3 regions of the Streptomyces sp. NPDC053427 genome follow, and region 2 is predicted to be linked to each of the others. Evidence: riboswitches for the same ligand, from Rfam matches in the RefSeq annotation. Region 2 holds a riboswitch; each other region holds the start of a gene.

Region 1 (4,371 bases), on a different contig from region 2:
CCAGGGCGCCCCGCAGGGCCCTCCCAGCGAGGTGGTGGCCCTCGACGCGAACAACGGCCGGGAGCTGTGGTCCGTGCCGTCCGGCGCCCAGTCGACGGCCGTCACGGGTCGGACTCAGGACGCCCTTGTGGTCGGTTCCGACGTCGTGACGGTCGACGCTTCCAACTCCCGCTTCGAGGCCCGCAACGCGCACAGCGGTCAGGTCACATGGACGTCGTCATTCCCTGCGGGTAAGCAGTGCGCTCCCGTCCTGGTCGGCCAACAGCTCGTCGCGATGTGCGCGACGAATGCGGAGGTGGATGCTTTTGCCGTGCGCCACCCCACCCTGTACCCGGTCGACCGCGCCTCGGGGACACTGGGCAGGCCCATCGCGGTCAACGGCCCCGCCGTGCCGATGGGCGTCGCCAACGGCAGGCTCGTACTCCTGCAAGTACACATGGGGGGAACGGAGCTGGACCGCTACAACGGGGTCGCGCGGGTCGACCTGGCCTCGCGGAAGGTCACGTACTCCCGACTGGCCAAGACCTACGTGGGGACGCCCGGCATGGCGGACAGCACCGTCTATGTGAGCGGGCAGACCGGTCTCGTCACCGCACTCGACCCCGCGACCGGCCGGGAGAAGTGGTCGCAGCAGACTGGCGTGGAGGGCGCGTCGGGCCCTGTTGCGGGAGCCGACGCACTGTACTTCAGCTCGGCCACCGGCCGGGTGGTCGCGCTGTCTCCGTACGAGGGCAAGCCCCTGTGGACAACAGATCCGCAGGCCGATGGGTTGACGGGCCAGCTGGGCGCAAGCCCGCGTGTGACTCTTGCGGGGCGTGCGGTGATCGTGGCCGCGGCCAAGAACACGCTTTTCGCTTTCGACGCACAGAAGCCGCCGAAGTCGGGCTGACCTACTCGGTGAAGGCCGCGACACCGCTCGGGGCACCCAGGCCCGTCGGGCCGTCGTAGCCCTTGCCTGGGCGGGCGACCGCCTGGAGTTCGACGACCCCGCGGGCGGCTTCTTCGCGATCGGTTGCCGGCCTCGATCCAACTGCCCCTGGCCGGCGGACCCGCCGTGACGCGAGGGGCACGTTCAGACACGAGGGCCGCCTCCGACGCCGTGCGCGGCGCTCGTGGTTCATGTCCGGACCTCGTCGGCATCCCACCAGGTCTGTCCGGACTCGTTTTGTCATCCCACAGGTCGGGCACGCTTTGACAAGCATGGCCGAGATCTGACTAACTTGCGCCGCAGATCGGTCATGAGTGTCAGCGACAAGCCCTGGCTTGCTGACCGGCAACCCTCGCGCCGCGGTGGGGTGCCCCAGGTGACGACCGGACCGGAAGACCTTCGGTAAGCGCGAGCCCCATGGGCCGGAACAGTGACGGTGACGGAATGTACGCAGCTTTGGGGACAGCCGCATGGCGACGCCGTGGCTGCCTGCTGCTGTGCGCGAACCGGTCGGTCGATCTGCTGCGCGTCAACAGCGCTCTGTGTACCGGCACCTGCCGTGCGTTCCGCCAAGGCTGAAGACTGACGGTCTTCTGAATCTCTGATGCCACCGCTGTCGCGGTGTGCGTCCTCCTTGCCCAAACCCCGTTCCGCGCGTCCCCGTGCGCAACGTCACGCGGAGCCCCTTCGACCCGGCACCGTGCCGTTGCGGCATCCGTGGTCCGGGCTGTCCGAATTCGCTGGAGTCCTCCATGAGTGAACCCCCTGGCGCTGTGGTACCCCTCGCCTCAGCACCTCCTGCCGAGGAGCGCCCCGCCCCCTCCTCCGCGCCTCGTACCGCACGTACCGCACGTCCTGCCGAGGCCGAACGGCCGGGCGACGGCGCCGCACCGCGGCCGCCCGCGGCGCAGCGGGTGCTGCCGCTGCGCAGGCCAGGCCGCTGGATCGCCACGGCGATCGTGCTGGTGCTGGCCGCCCAGATCGCCCACGGCCTGGTGACCAACCCCTTCTATCAGTGGGACCGGTTCCAGTACTGGTTCCTGCGCCCGGCGATCCTCGATGGCCTGCTCATCACCCTCAAGGTGACGGCGTACAGTGCCGTGCTCGGTCTGCTCGGCGGCATCCTGGTCGCCCTGGGCAGGCTCTCCCGGAGCCCGGTGCTGCGGGCGGTTGCCTGGACCTACACATGGCTGTTCCGCTCGGTTCCGCTCATCGTGGTGCTGCTGTTCCTCTACAACTTCAGCGCGCTGTACAAGACGCTGAGCCTCGGGGTTCCGTTCGGGCCCGCCTTCTTCACCTTCGACGAGTCCCGGCTCGCCACCGACATCGTCGTGGCGGTCGTCGGACTCACCCTGAACGAGACGGCATACGCGTCCGAGGTGGTGCGGAGCGGCATCCTCGCGGTCGACCAGGGGCAGCACGAGGCGGCGTTGGCGCTGGGCCTGCCGAAGAGCTACCAGTTCACGAAGATCGTCTTTCCGCAGGCCCTGCGCTCCATCACCCCGAACTACGTGAATCTGCTGATCAATCTGATCAAGAGCACGTCGCTCGTCTTCTACGTGTCGCTGCTCGATCTGTTCGGCTCGGCGCAGAGCATGGGCAGCACGTATCCGGGTGACATCGTCCCGCTGCTGCTCGTCGCCACCGTCTGGTATCTGATCCTCACGAGCGCGGTCTCCATCGTCCAGTTCTACGTCGAGCGGTACTTCGCCAGGGGCGCGACGCGCACCCTTCCGCCGACGCCGTTGCAGAAGTTGCGGGCAGGTCTGCGTGATCTGCGTGCCCGAGCCCGGAGGGAGGCCGCGATATGACCACCGAGAACGGGACCGAGACCGGAACCGCCGAGATACGACCGGCCGCGGTCGAGGTCCACGACGTGCACAAGTGGTACGGCGCCCACCGGGTGCTGGACGGCGTCGAGTTGACCGTACGACCCGGCGAGGTCACCGTGATCCTCGGGCCGTCCGGGTCCGGCAAGTCCACCCTGCTGCGGGTGATCAACCACCTGGAGAAGCCGGAGGTCGGGTACGTCAGCGTGAACGGTGAGCCGATCGGCGTGCGCCGGCACGGCGAGCGGCTCAAGGAGCTGAGCGAACGGGTCATCCTGGGGCAGCGCAGCCGGATCGGCTTCGTCTTCCAGAACTTCAACCTCTTCCCGCACCTGACCGCGCTGGACAACGTGGCCGCCGCTCCCGTGGCCACCGGGAAGCTGACCAAGTCCAAGGCCCAGGAGCTGGCCCACGAACTGCTCGGCCGGGTGGGCCTGGCCGACAAGGTCGGCGCCTATCCGCGACAGCTGTCCGGCGGCCAGCAGCAGCGGGTGGCCATCGCCCGCGCCCTCGCCCTGCGGCCGGGGGTCATCCTCTTCGACGAACCCACCTCCGCACTCGATCCCGAACTCGTCGGCGATGTATTGGCCGTCATCAAGGACCTGGCCACCAGCGGCACCACCCTCATCATCGTCACCCACGAGATCGGCTTCGCCCGTGAGGTGGCCGACCGGGTCGTCTTCATCGATGGGGGCCGGATCGTCGAACAGGGTCTGCCCACCGAGGTGTTGGACCACCCGAAACACGAGCGGACCAGGGACTTCCTGAGCAAGGTGCTCTGACCTCGCCATCCGTCCCACTGCCCGCGCCCCGTCCGGGCTCGCGCCCCCGCACACCACCGAAGACCCCCCACACCACCCAAGCCCCCCATACCACCGAAGAACAAGCAACGCGCCCTCACCACCACTCACCGAACCAAGGACAGCCATGCGCACCCTCAACCTCAGCAGCAGACTCCTCCGCAGCCTCTCCGCGGGCACCGCCGTCGTTACCCTCGGCACTGGCCTCGCCGCCTGCGGGGGCACCAGCGACGCGGCCGGCAAGTCCGACAGCAAGGCGTCCGGGACGGTCACCGTGGGGGCCCATTCCAACGGCGCCGCCAAGGAGACCACGCTCAAGGTGTCCGAGGTCAGGTCCATCAGCGCCGAGCTGCCGAAATCGATCGCCAAGAAGGGCAAGCTGGTCATCGGCGTCGGCGCCCTGCCCACCGGCTCCGTGCCACTGAACTTCGTTGGCGACGACCAGAAGACGCTCACCGGAGCCGAGCCCGACTTCGGCCGACTGGTGGCCGCTGTCCTCGGCCTCCAGCCCGAGGTGAAGAACCTCACCTGGGAGAACCTGTTCGTCGGCATCGACAGCGGCAAGGTCGACGCGGCCTTCTCCAACGTCACCGACACCGAGGAGCGCAAGAAGAAGTACGAGTTCGCCACCTATCGGCAGGACAACCTGGGGTTCGAGGTGCCCAAGAAGAGCACCTGGACCTTCGACGGCGACTACCGGAACCTGGCCGGCAAGACGGTCGCGGTGGGCCGGGGCACCAACCAGGAGAAGGTCCTGCTGGAGTGGAAGGCGAAGCTGAAGAAGCAGGGCAAGGACCTCACCGTCAAGTACTAC
Region 2 (4,371 bases):
GCCGGTCGCAGAAGCTGCGCGCCAAGCTCTCGAAGACCTACTACGGCGAGGACAACGTCATCCCCAAGCCGACGGTCGAGGAGTACAAGGAGATCACCAGCGGCCACGGCCACCACTGATCACCTCGGCGCGCCGACGCGCACCAGGTAGTACGCCACCCAGAGGGCCCCGTCCGACGACTGGACGGGGCCCTCCGGCGTGCCCGGGGGCTCGATAGGGTGATGACCACAGAAGTGGACGGACCAGGAGCGTGGACCATGAACGTTGTGACCCCGGTTGGCGGCGACAGCGTGGCGGCCCACACCTGGCCGGGCATCCTCAACGCCCTGCTGGACGGCCGTGACCTCACCGCCGACGACACCGCCTGGGTGATGGACAAGATCATGCGGGGCGAGGCCGGCGACGCCCAGATCGCCGGGTTCGCGGTGGCCCTGCGCGCCAAGGGCGAAACCGTCGCCGAGATCTCCGGACTCGTCCGCACCATGTACGCGCACGCCCGGCTGATCGAGGTGCCGGGCCCCAGCGTGGACATCGTCGGCACCGGCGGCGACGGCGCCAAGACCGTCAACATCTCCACGATGTCCTCGATCGTGGTGGCGGGCACCGGCGCCAAGGTCGTCAAGCACGGCAGCCGCGCCGCCTCCTCCGCCAGCGGCGCCTCCGACGTCCTGGCGAAGCTCGGCGTCAATCTGGACCTGACCCCCCAGCGGGTCACCGAGGTCGCCGAGGAAGCGGGCATCACCTTCTGCTTCGCGGTGAAGTTCCACCCCTCGCTGCGCCACGTCGCCAACGCCCGCAGCCAGCTCGGCATCCGTACGACCTTCAACGTGCTGGGCCCGCTGACCAACCCCGCCAAGGTCCGTGCCCAGGCGACCGGCGTCGCGGACGCCCGGATGGCGCCGATCCTGGCCGGGGTGCTGGCCGAGCGCGGCTCGTCGGCGCTGGTGTTCCGCGGCGACGACGGCCTGGACGAGCTGACCACCACCGCCACCTCCCGGGTGTGGATCGTCCGGGACGGCGCGGTGCGCGAGGAGCCCTTCGACCCGCGGGACGTCGGCATCGACATCGTCCCGGTCGAGGCGCTGCGCGGCGCGGACGCCTCGTACAACGCCGATGTGGCCCGCCGGCTGCTGGACGGCGAGAGGGGCCCGGTGCGCGACGCGGTGCTGCTGAACGCCGCGGCGGCGCTGGTGGCCCTGGAGCCGTCCGAGGCGCCCCTGACGGAGCAGATCCGGGCCGGCATCGACCGGGCCGCCGCGGCCATCGACTCCGGGGCGGCCAAGCGGGTGCTGGAGCGCTGGGTGGCGGCCAGCAACAGATGAGCGGCCGGTGACCATCGGTACGGCGCAAGGCCCTGTCCGTTATCCGGACCGGGCCTTGCGCCGCTTTGCTGCTGTGGCATGATGCTCGGCAGGTCACGAGTGACAGCGACACAGGCCCCGGCCCGCTGTCCGGCAACCCTCCGTCCGTGGCGGGGTGCCCCGGGTGATGACCAGGCCGCAGGCAGCGAGGTCTGCGGCAAGCGCGGATCCCTCGCCAGGGATCCTGGTCCTCGAGGGAGCATCTTCCGTGATTCAGCGAATGCGATAGGGCCGTCGGCCCCTTTCCCGCACCCCTTTTCTCTTCCACTGCGGCCGCCACGCAGTGCGCCTCCGCGCACCCGGCCGCGGTCATTCGCCTGCCTCTTACGGGAGTTCGCCATGTCTGTTTCCGCCGTTGCCGCCGACCGTTCCGTCTGTGCCCCGCTGCCGGTTCTGGGCCGGGACGTCACCGTTCCGCTCGTGACCGGCGGGGAGGTCGACTACGCCGCGCTGGACTACGCCGCCAGCGCCCCGGCCCTGCAGCGGGTCTGGGACGACGTGGCCGCCTACGCCCCGTACTACGGCAGCGTGCACCGCGGTGCCGGATACCTCTCGCAGCTGTCCACCGACCTCTTCGAGAACAGCCGCCGGACCATCTCCGACTTCCTCGGCTGCCGCGCCGACGACCAGGTGGTCTTCACCCGCTCCACCACCGACTCGCTCAACCTCCTCGCGGCCGTACTCCCGCAGAACACCCGGGTGTTCGTCTTCGAGACCGAGCACCACGCCTCGCTGCTGCCCTGGGAGCAGCGCGCGGACACCGCCGTGACGTACCTGAACGCGCCGCGCACCCCGCAGCAGGCGGTGGACACTCTGGAGCAGGCGCTCGCCGAGCGCGAGCCCTACGGCCCGGCGCTGGTCTGCGTCACCGGCGCCTCGAACGTGACCGGTGAGCTCTGGCCCGTACGGGAACTGGCCGCTGCCGCACACGCCCACGGCGCCCGGATCGTCCTCGACGCCGCGCAGCTCGCCCCGCACCACCCCGTCGACATCGCCGAGCTGGACGTCGACTGGGCCGCCTTCTCCGGGCACAAGCTGTACGCGCCGTTCGGCGCCGGTGTGCTGGCGGGCCGCGCGGACTGGCTGCAGGACGCGGAGCCGTACCTGGCGGGCGGCGGCGCCAGCCGTAAGGTCTCGCGGCGTACGGACGGCGGGGTGGACGTCGAGTGGCACACCACCGCGGCCCGGCACGAGGCCGGCTCGCCCAACGTCATCGGCGCCTACTCCATCGCCTCCGCCTGCCGGGCGCTGACCGAGGCCGGTTTCGACCAGCTGGTCGCCCGCGAGCAGGCGCTGATCGCCCGGGTCCGGGCGGGCCTGGCCGAGGTCCCCGAGGTCAACGTCCTCTCCCTCTTCGGTGACGACGCCCCGCGGGTGGGCGTCCTCTCCTTCGTCGTCGAGGGCTGGAACAGCTCGCACTTCGCGGCCGCGCTGTCGGCGGAGTACGGCATCGGCGTCCGCGACGGCCTCTTCTGCGCCCACCCGCTCGTACGGACCCTCCTGGGCAGCGAGCCGCAGGAGCCGGGGGAGTGCGGCGCCCCGGAGGCGGCCCCCGGCGAGCGCTCGCTGAACGCCATCCGCGTGAGCCTGGGCGTTGGCACGCCGGATGAGCACGTCGACCGCTTCGTCCGCGCGGTCAAGGAACTGGTGGCAGACGGCGCGCAGTGGAACTACCGCACCGAGGACGGCCGTTGCGTGCCCGCCGCGTAGCGGGGTTTCTCCCCACGTTGTCGGCCGTCCCGCCGTGGGGGTGTTTCGCCGTTGCGCCTGCGGCGGGCGTGGGTTGTTCGGGAGCGGTGCCGGCCCTACACGGCTCCGCCGCTACGGTCCGTCCCCTCCCGTGGGTGGGTGGAAGGGCTCGGTGGGGGCGGGCGTTGAGTCGTCCGTTCACCATGACCGGTCCACAAGAGACACCTGACCGCCTACAGGCACCCCCACGGGTTTCTCCCACCCTCAACGGGGAGGTGCCGGGTCGTAGCGGCGGAGCCGTGTAGGCCCGGTGCCGCTGCCGAACAGCCCCGCGCAGCGGCACCAGCCCGCCGCAGGCGCAACGGCGAACAACCACCACGGCGGGAAAGTCAAAAACGTGGGGCCCAAGCCAAGCGCAGCGTCACGCATCCAGCCCAATAGCGAACGCCGCCTCGAGGTCGTGCTGGGAGTACGTGCGGAAGGCGATGTGCGTCTCGGTGGAGGCGACGCCGGGGACCTTGCTGATCCGGCCGGGGATGACGTCGGCGAGGTCGTCGTGGGCGGCGACCCGCACCATCGCGATCAGATCGTGCGCACCGGTGACGGAGTAGACCTCGCTGACACCCTCCAGGGCGGCGATCTTCTCGGCGATCTCCGGGATGCGGTCCACGCTGGTCTTGATGAGCACGATCGAAGTGATCACGGCTGGCTCTCTCCCTCGGTCGCCGGTTCGTTCCCCCTGGTGGCCCCCACACTATCCCTCCCGTAGCGCGCCCATGCGTACAGGAAGCCCAGGGCGAAGCCGACGACATGGGCGAGGTAGGCGACGCCGGGACCGTTGGGGTCGTCCTGTGCGGCCTGCCATTGGAGGCCGAACCAGAACAGCAGCACGATCCAGGCGGGGAAGCGCAGCGGCAGGAAGAACAGGAACGGGAAGATGCTGGTGACCCGGGCCTTGGGGAAGAGGTAGAGGAAGGCGCCCAGGACGCCGGAGATCGAGCCGGAGGCGCCCACCAGGGGCTGGCCGGAAGTGGCGTGCGCGGCGGCGTAGCCGAGCAGGGCCAGATAGCCGGTGACGAGGTAGAAGGCGGTGAACGGCAGCCGTCCCATGCGGACCTCGGTCATGCCGCCGAAGACGTACAGGAACAGCATGTTGCCGAGCAGATGGAGCCAGCTGCCGTGCACGAACAGTGCGGTCAGCGGGGTGACCAGCGCGTGCAGCGAGCCGCTCCACAGGTCGAGCGGGATCACCCCCCAGCGCTCGAAATATGCGGTCTGGGCCCGTAGCAGGGCGTCGCCGTGCCCGTAGACGTGGTTCAGG
Region 3 (4,371 bases), on a different contig from region 2:
GCCCCTTCTGGCCCTGCGAGATCTCGAACTCGACCCGCTGGCCCTCCTCAAGGGTGCGGTAGCCGTCCATCTGGATCGCGCTGTAGTGGACGAATACATCCGCACCACCGTCGACCGCGATGAAGCCGTACCCCTTCTCCGCGTTGAACCACTTGACGGTGCCCTGAGCCATGCCTAACTCCCCTATTACTGGCCCTTGCGCAGGACCGCACTCCGCGGACCCGGGTCAGACCTCACCCCGCGAAAGGCCCGTGGGGTGTGCGCCGGAACGCGTCGACCGCCGCTGAATGTATCTGCACCAATGCCCAGCGCAACAGGTCAATCGGACGAGAATTCCGACGCCGAAGAATCGGCAATTATGCGGTGAAGTCCCCTTACGCCAGGGCAAGTCGGGCCGGGCATAGCTCACGTATCCGACAAATGCTGCACACACTTCGGGCACAACTCATCGCGATCACATATGCGTTGGGCACGCGCGCGGGGTCGTACGAGGGTCATACGCGAGTTGTACGAGGGCTCATACGAAGAAGATCGCCCCCATGGTATCGCCTTTCGGAACATGGAATTGCCCCATCCGCTTTTGGGCGGATGGGGCAATTCTCGTCACTCAAGCCGATAGATGGCGCAATTTGGCCCCCGGCGGCAATGCGGCAGCCGTTCAGCAGCCGCCGGCCACCGCCGGAATGATGGAGACGCCCGCGCCGTCCGGCGTCGGCGTCTCCAGGCCCTGCTCGAAGCGGACGTCGTCGTCGTTGACGTAGACGTTCACGAAACGGCGCAGCTTGCCCGCGTCGTCCAGCACGCGGGCCGCGATCCCGGTGTGGTTCTTCTCCAGGTCGGAGATCACCTCGGCGAGGGTCGCGCCCTCGGCGACGACCTCGGCCTCACCGCCGGTGTACGTGCGGAGGATGGTGGGGATGCGGACCTTGACGCTCATGGGTTCTGCCTTCCAGCGACTACGGGTGCGAGTTCAGGAGGTACGGGTACGGATCCGGGGCTCAGCCGGCCAGGCCGGCCGCGCGGAACGCGTCCAGGTCGGGCCGGATGGTGGCCGTGGGCCCGGAAGCGACGGCGTCAAGCGTCTTGAGGCCGTCACCGGTGTTCAGGACGACGGTGGTCAGGGCCGGGTCGAGCAGACCGTCCTCGATGAGCTTCTTGGTGACACCGACGGTCACCCCGCCCGCGGTCTCCGCGAAGATCCCTTCCGTCCGCGCCAGCAGCTTGATGGCGTCCACGACCTGCTCGTCGTTGACATCCTCCACCGCGCCGCCCGTACGACGCGCGATGTCGAGGACATAGGGCCCGTCGGCCGGGTTGCCGATGGCCAGCGACTTGGCGATGGTGTTCGGCTTCTGGGGGCGTACGACGTCGTGCCCGGCCTTGAAGGCCGTCGACACCGGCGAGCAGCCCTCCGCCTGGGCACCGAAGATCTTGTACGGCTTGTCCTCGACCAGGCCGAGGGCGATCAGCTCCTTCAGCCCCTTGTCGATCTTCGTGAGCTGGGAGCCGGAGGCGATCGGAATCACGATCTGGTCCGGCAGGGTCCACCCCAGCTGCTCGCAGATCTCGTACGCGAGGGTCTTGGAACCCTCCCCGTAGTAGGGGCGCAGGTTGACGTTCACAAAGCCCCAGCCCTCGCCGATCGGGTCGCCGATGAGCTCCGAGCAGAAGCGGTTGACGTCGTCGTAGTTGCCCTCGATGCCGACCAGGTCGCCGCCGTAGACCGCGGCCATGACGACCTTGCCGGCCTCCAGGTCGTGCGGGATGAAGACGCAGGACTTCAGGCCCGCCCGGCGGGCCGCGGCGCCGACCGCGCCGGCGAGGTTGCCGGTGGAGGAGCAGGACAGGGTGGTGAAGCCGAAGGCGCGGGCGGCCTCGACGGCGATCGCGACGACGCGGTCCTTGAAGGAGTGCGTCGGGTTGCCGGAGTCGTCCTTGACGTACAGACCGCCGGTGACGCCCAGCTCGGCGGCGAGGCGGTCGGCCTTGACCAGCTTGGTGAAACCGGGGTTGAGGTTCGGCTTGTCGGCCACATCGGCGGGGACGGGCAGCAGCGGGGCGTAGCGCCAGATGTTGTCGGGTCCGGCCTCGATCCGCTTCCTCAGGCCCTCGGGGTCGCCGGTCGGCAGGTCGTAGGCCACTTCGAGCGGCCCGAAACATTCCTGGCACGCGAAGATCGGACCGAGCGCAAAGCGCTGCCCGCACTCGCGGCAGGAGAGTCCGACGGCCGGGCCCAGGGCGACGGTGGGGGTGTTTGCGGCGGTTTCGGTAACTTGCACAGCCATGGAGGCGAGGCCCTTTCTCCTCATCTTCCTCGCGACGCATCTCGCCACGAGACGGATTTGGCACCTTCCCTAGCCGGGAGCCTCGCGCGCGGCAGCTAGCTGCTGCGACGGAGACCGGCTGGAGGGTTGCCGGGGCTTCAACGGGCCGTATCCCTCTGCCCCTCTGGATGAGCGGTATGGCGCTGGGCCGAAACCCAGGCGTTTGTGGCGGTGACCCCGACATGCGACGGTCATCCGCGTTGTTCAAGACTGTAACCGAAGGCACTGACGGTTGAGATAGTCGTCCGAACCGCGAGATGGATCACAAATGGATCACCCACGGGTCGTCGATCCGGCGGCCACCGAGGAGTCGTAGACGTGCTGGAAGAGGTGGAGCGCTGGCTCAGCAGCCGCTCCTGGTCGGCGGCCGACCGTCCGCTCGGGCGGCTGCTGGAGGCCAAGCGCCAGACGGGCCGTACGGTCAGCGTCGTGCTGCCCGCGCTCGACGAGGAAGCCACCGTCGGCGCGATCGTCGCGGCGATCCGCAGGGACCTGATGACCGATTCCGTCCCTCTGGTGGACGAGCTGGTGGTGCTGGATTCCGGCTCCACCGACCGTACCGCAGAGGTCGCGGCGGCGGCCGGCGCCAAGGTCGTCCACCGGGACAGCGTCCTTCCCCGCCTTCCCGCCGTCCCCGGCAAGGGCGAGGTCCTGTGGCGCTCCCTGCTCGCCACCACCGGCGACATCGTCTGCTTCATCGACGCCGACCTGCGCGAATTCTCGTCCACCTTCGTCTCCGGCATCGTCGGCCCGCTGCTGACCGACCCCGACATCCACTTCGTCAAGGCGATGTACGACCGCCCCCTGGAGACGGGTGGCGAAGGCGCCGGCCCTGGCCAGGGCGGCCGCGTCACGGAGCTGGTCGCCCGTCCGCTGCTCAATCTCCACTGGCCCCAGCTGGCGGGTTTCGTCCAGCCGCTGGGGGGCGAGTACGCGGCCCGCCGCTCCCTCCTGGAACGCCTGCCGTTCCCGGTCGGCTACGGCGTCGAGCTCGGCCTGCTGGTCGACGCCCTGCACACGGTCGGCCTGGACGCCCTCGCCCAGGTGGACGTGGGCGTACGCAGACACCGCCACCAGGACGGCCGGGCGCTCGGCCGGATGGCCGCCGCCATCTACCGCACCGCTCAGCTCCGTCTCACCCGCGGCCATCTGATCCGTCCCCGCCTCACCCAGTTCGAACGCGGCGAGAACGGCTTCGTGGCACGCACCACGGACGTGGACACCGAGGAGCGGCCCCCGATGGCCGAAATACCGGAGTACGCGGAGCGCCGGGCGGCCTGACCGGATCCACGTCGGCTGGTTTCCGTACGTTTGCGCGGATCGCCAGCCGGTTAATGTCGCGGCATGGTCTCCGAGAAGGGCTCCGTGCCCAGTGCGGTCCAGCCGGTTGCCGAGGTTCTCCTCGCGTCCAATCGTGGTCCGGTGTCGTACGCCGTCGCGGAAGACGGCGCGCTGACGGCCAAGCGGGGCGGCGGCGGGCTGGTGTCCGGGCTGTCGGCCATCGGTCCGGACACGGACGCGGTGTGGGTGTGCGCGGCGCTCGGGGAGGGCGACCGGGAGGCCGTACGGCGGACCGGGGGCGCACTGGATCCGGCGGACACCGGCGGGCAGCGGATCCGGATGCTGGATATTCCGGCGGATGTGCATGCGGACGCCTACAACGGAATTGCCAATTCCGTGCTGTGGTTCGTCCATCACATGCTGTATCAGACGCCGCTCGAGCCGGCCTTCGACACGGAATTCCGGGCGCAATGGGCGTCGTACGAGGCGTACAACGCCGCCTTCGCGGAGGCGCTGGCCGAGGCCGCGGCGCCCGGGGCCGCCGTCCTCGTACAGGACTATCACCTGGCGCTGGTACCCGGAATGCTCCGCGAAACCCGCCCCGACCTGCGGATCGCGCATTTCTCGCATACGCCGTGGGCGCCCGCGGAGTACTTTGCGATGCTGCCCGACGACATTCAGCAGAAGCTCGCCATGGGCATTCTCGGCGCGGACCGGGCGAATTTCCTGACCCACCGGTGGGCGCAGGCGTTCATGGACTGCTGCC

The links. A riboswitch is a leader RNA that binds a small molecule or an ion and turns the genes downstream of it on or off. The one in region 2 is predicted to bind S-adenosylmethionine.
Region 1: it holds a riboswitch for S-adenosylmethionine, as region 2 does, so the genes downstream of both, ACIGWZ_RS10000 (ABC transporter permease subunit) here and ACIGWZ_RS22910 (aminotransferase class V-fold PLP-dependent enzyme) in region 2, are expected to answer to the same signal.
Region 3: it holds a riboswitch for S-adenosylmethionine, as region 2 does, so the genes downstream of both, thrC (threonine synthase) here and ACIGWZ_RS22910 (aminotransferase class V-fold PLP-dependent enzyme) in region 2, are expected to answer to the same signal.

The regions. Positions count from the first base shown of each region.
Region 1 is NZ_JBITYA010000003.1:428,368-432,738, reverse strand. Features, by position in the region: gene ACIGWZ_RS10005 (serine/threonine-protein kinase) at 1-889, shown strand, start outside; SAM riboswitch class IV at 1,235-1,343, shown strand; gene ACIGWZ_RS10000 (ABC transporter permease subunit) at 1,681-2,739, shown strand; gene ACIGWZ_RS09995 (amino acid ABC transporter ATP-binding protein) at 2,736-3,539, shown strand; gene ACIGWZ_RS09990 (ABC transporter substrate-binding protein) at 3,685-4,371, shown strand, end outside.
Region 2 is NZ_JBITYA010000008.1:99,005-103,375, forward strand. Features, by position in the region: gene ACIGWZ_RS22900 (cytochrome bc complex cytochrome b subunit) at 1-119, shown strand, start outside; gene trpD (anthranilate phosphoribosyltransferase) at 258-1,322, shown strand; SAM riboswitch class IV at 1,414-1,531, shown strand; gene ACIGWZ_RS22910 (aminotransferase class V-fold PLP-dependent enzyme) at 1,701-3,071, shown strand; gene ACIGWZ_RS22915 (Lrp/AsnC family transcriptional regulator) at 3,472-3,753, opposite strand; gene ACIGWZ_RS22920 (rhomboid family intramembrane serine protease) at 3,750-4,371, opposite strand, start outside.
Region 3 is NZ_JBITYA010000004.1:558,851-563,221, forward strand. Features, by position in the region: gene ACIGWZ_RS14195 (cold-shock protein) at 1-172, opposite strand, end outside; gene ACIGWZ_RS14200 (MoaD/ThiS family protein) at 659-937, opposite strand; gene thrC (threonine synthase) at 999-2,285, opposite strand; SAM riboswitch class I at 2,303-2,459, opposite strand; gene ACIGWZ_RS14210 (glucosyl-3-phosphoglycerate synthase) at 2,643-3,605, shown strand; gene ACIGWZ_RS14215 (trehalose-6-phosphate synthase) at 3,669-4,371, shown strand, end outside.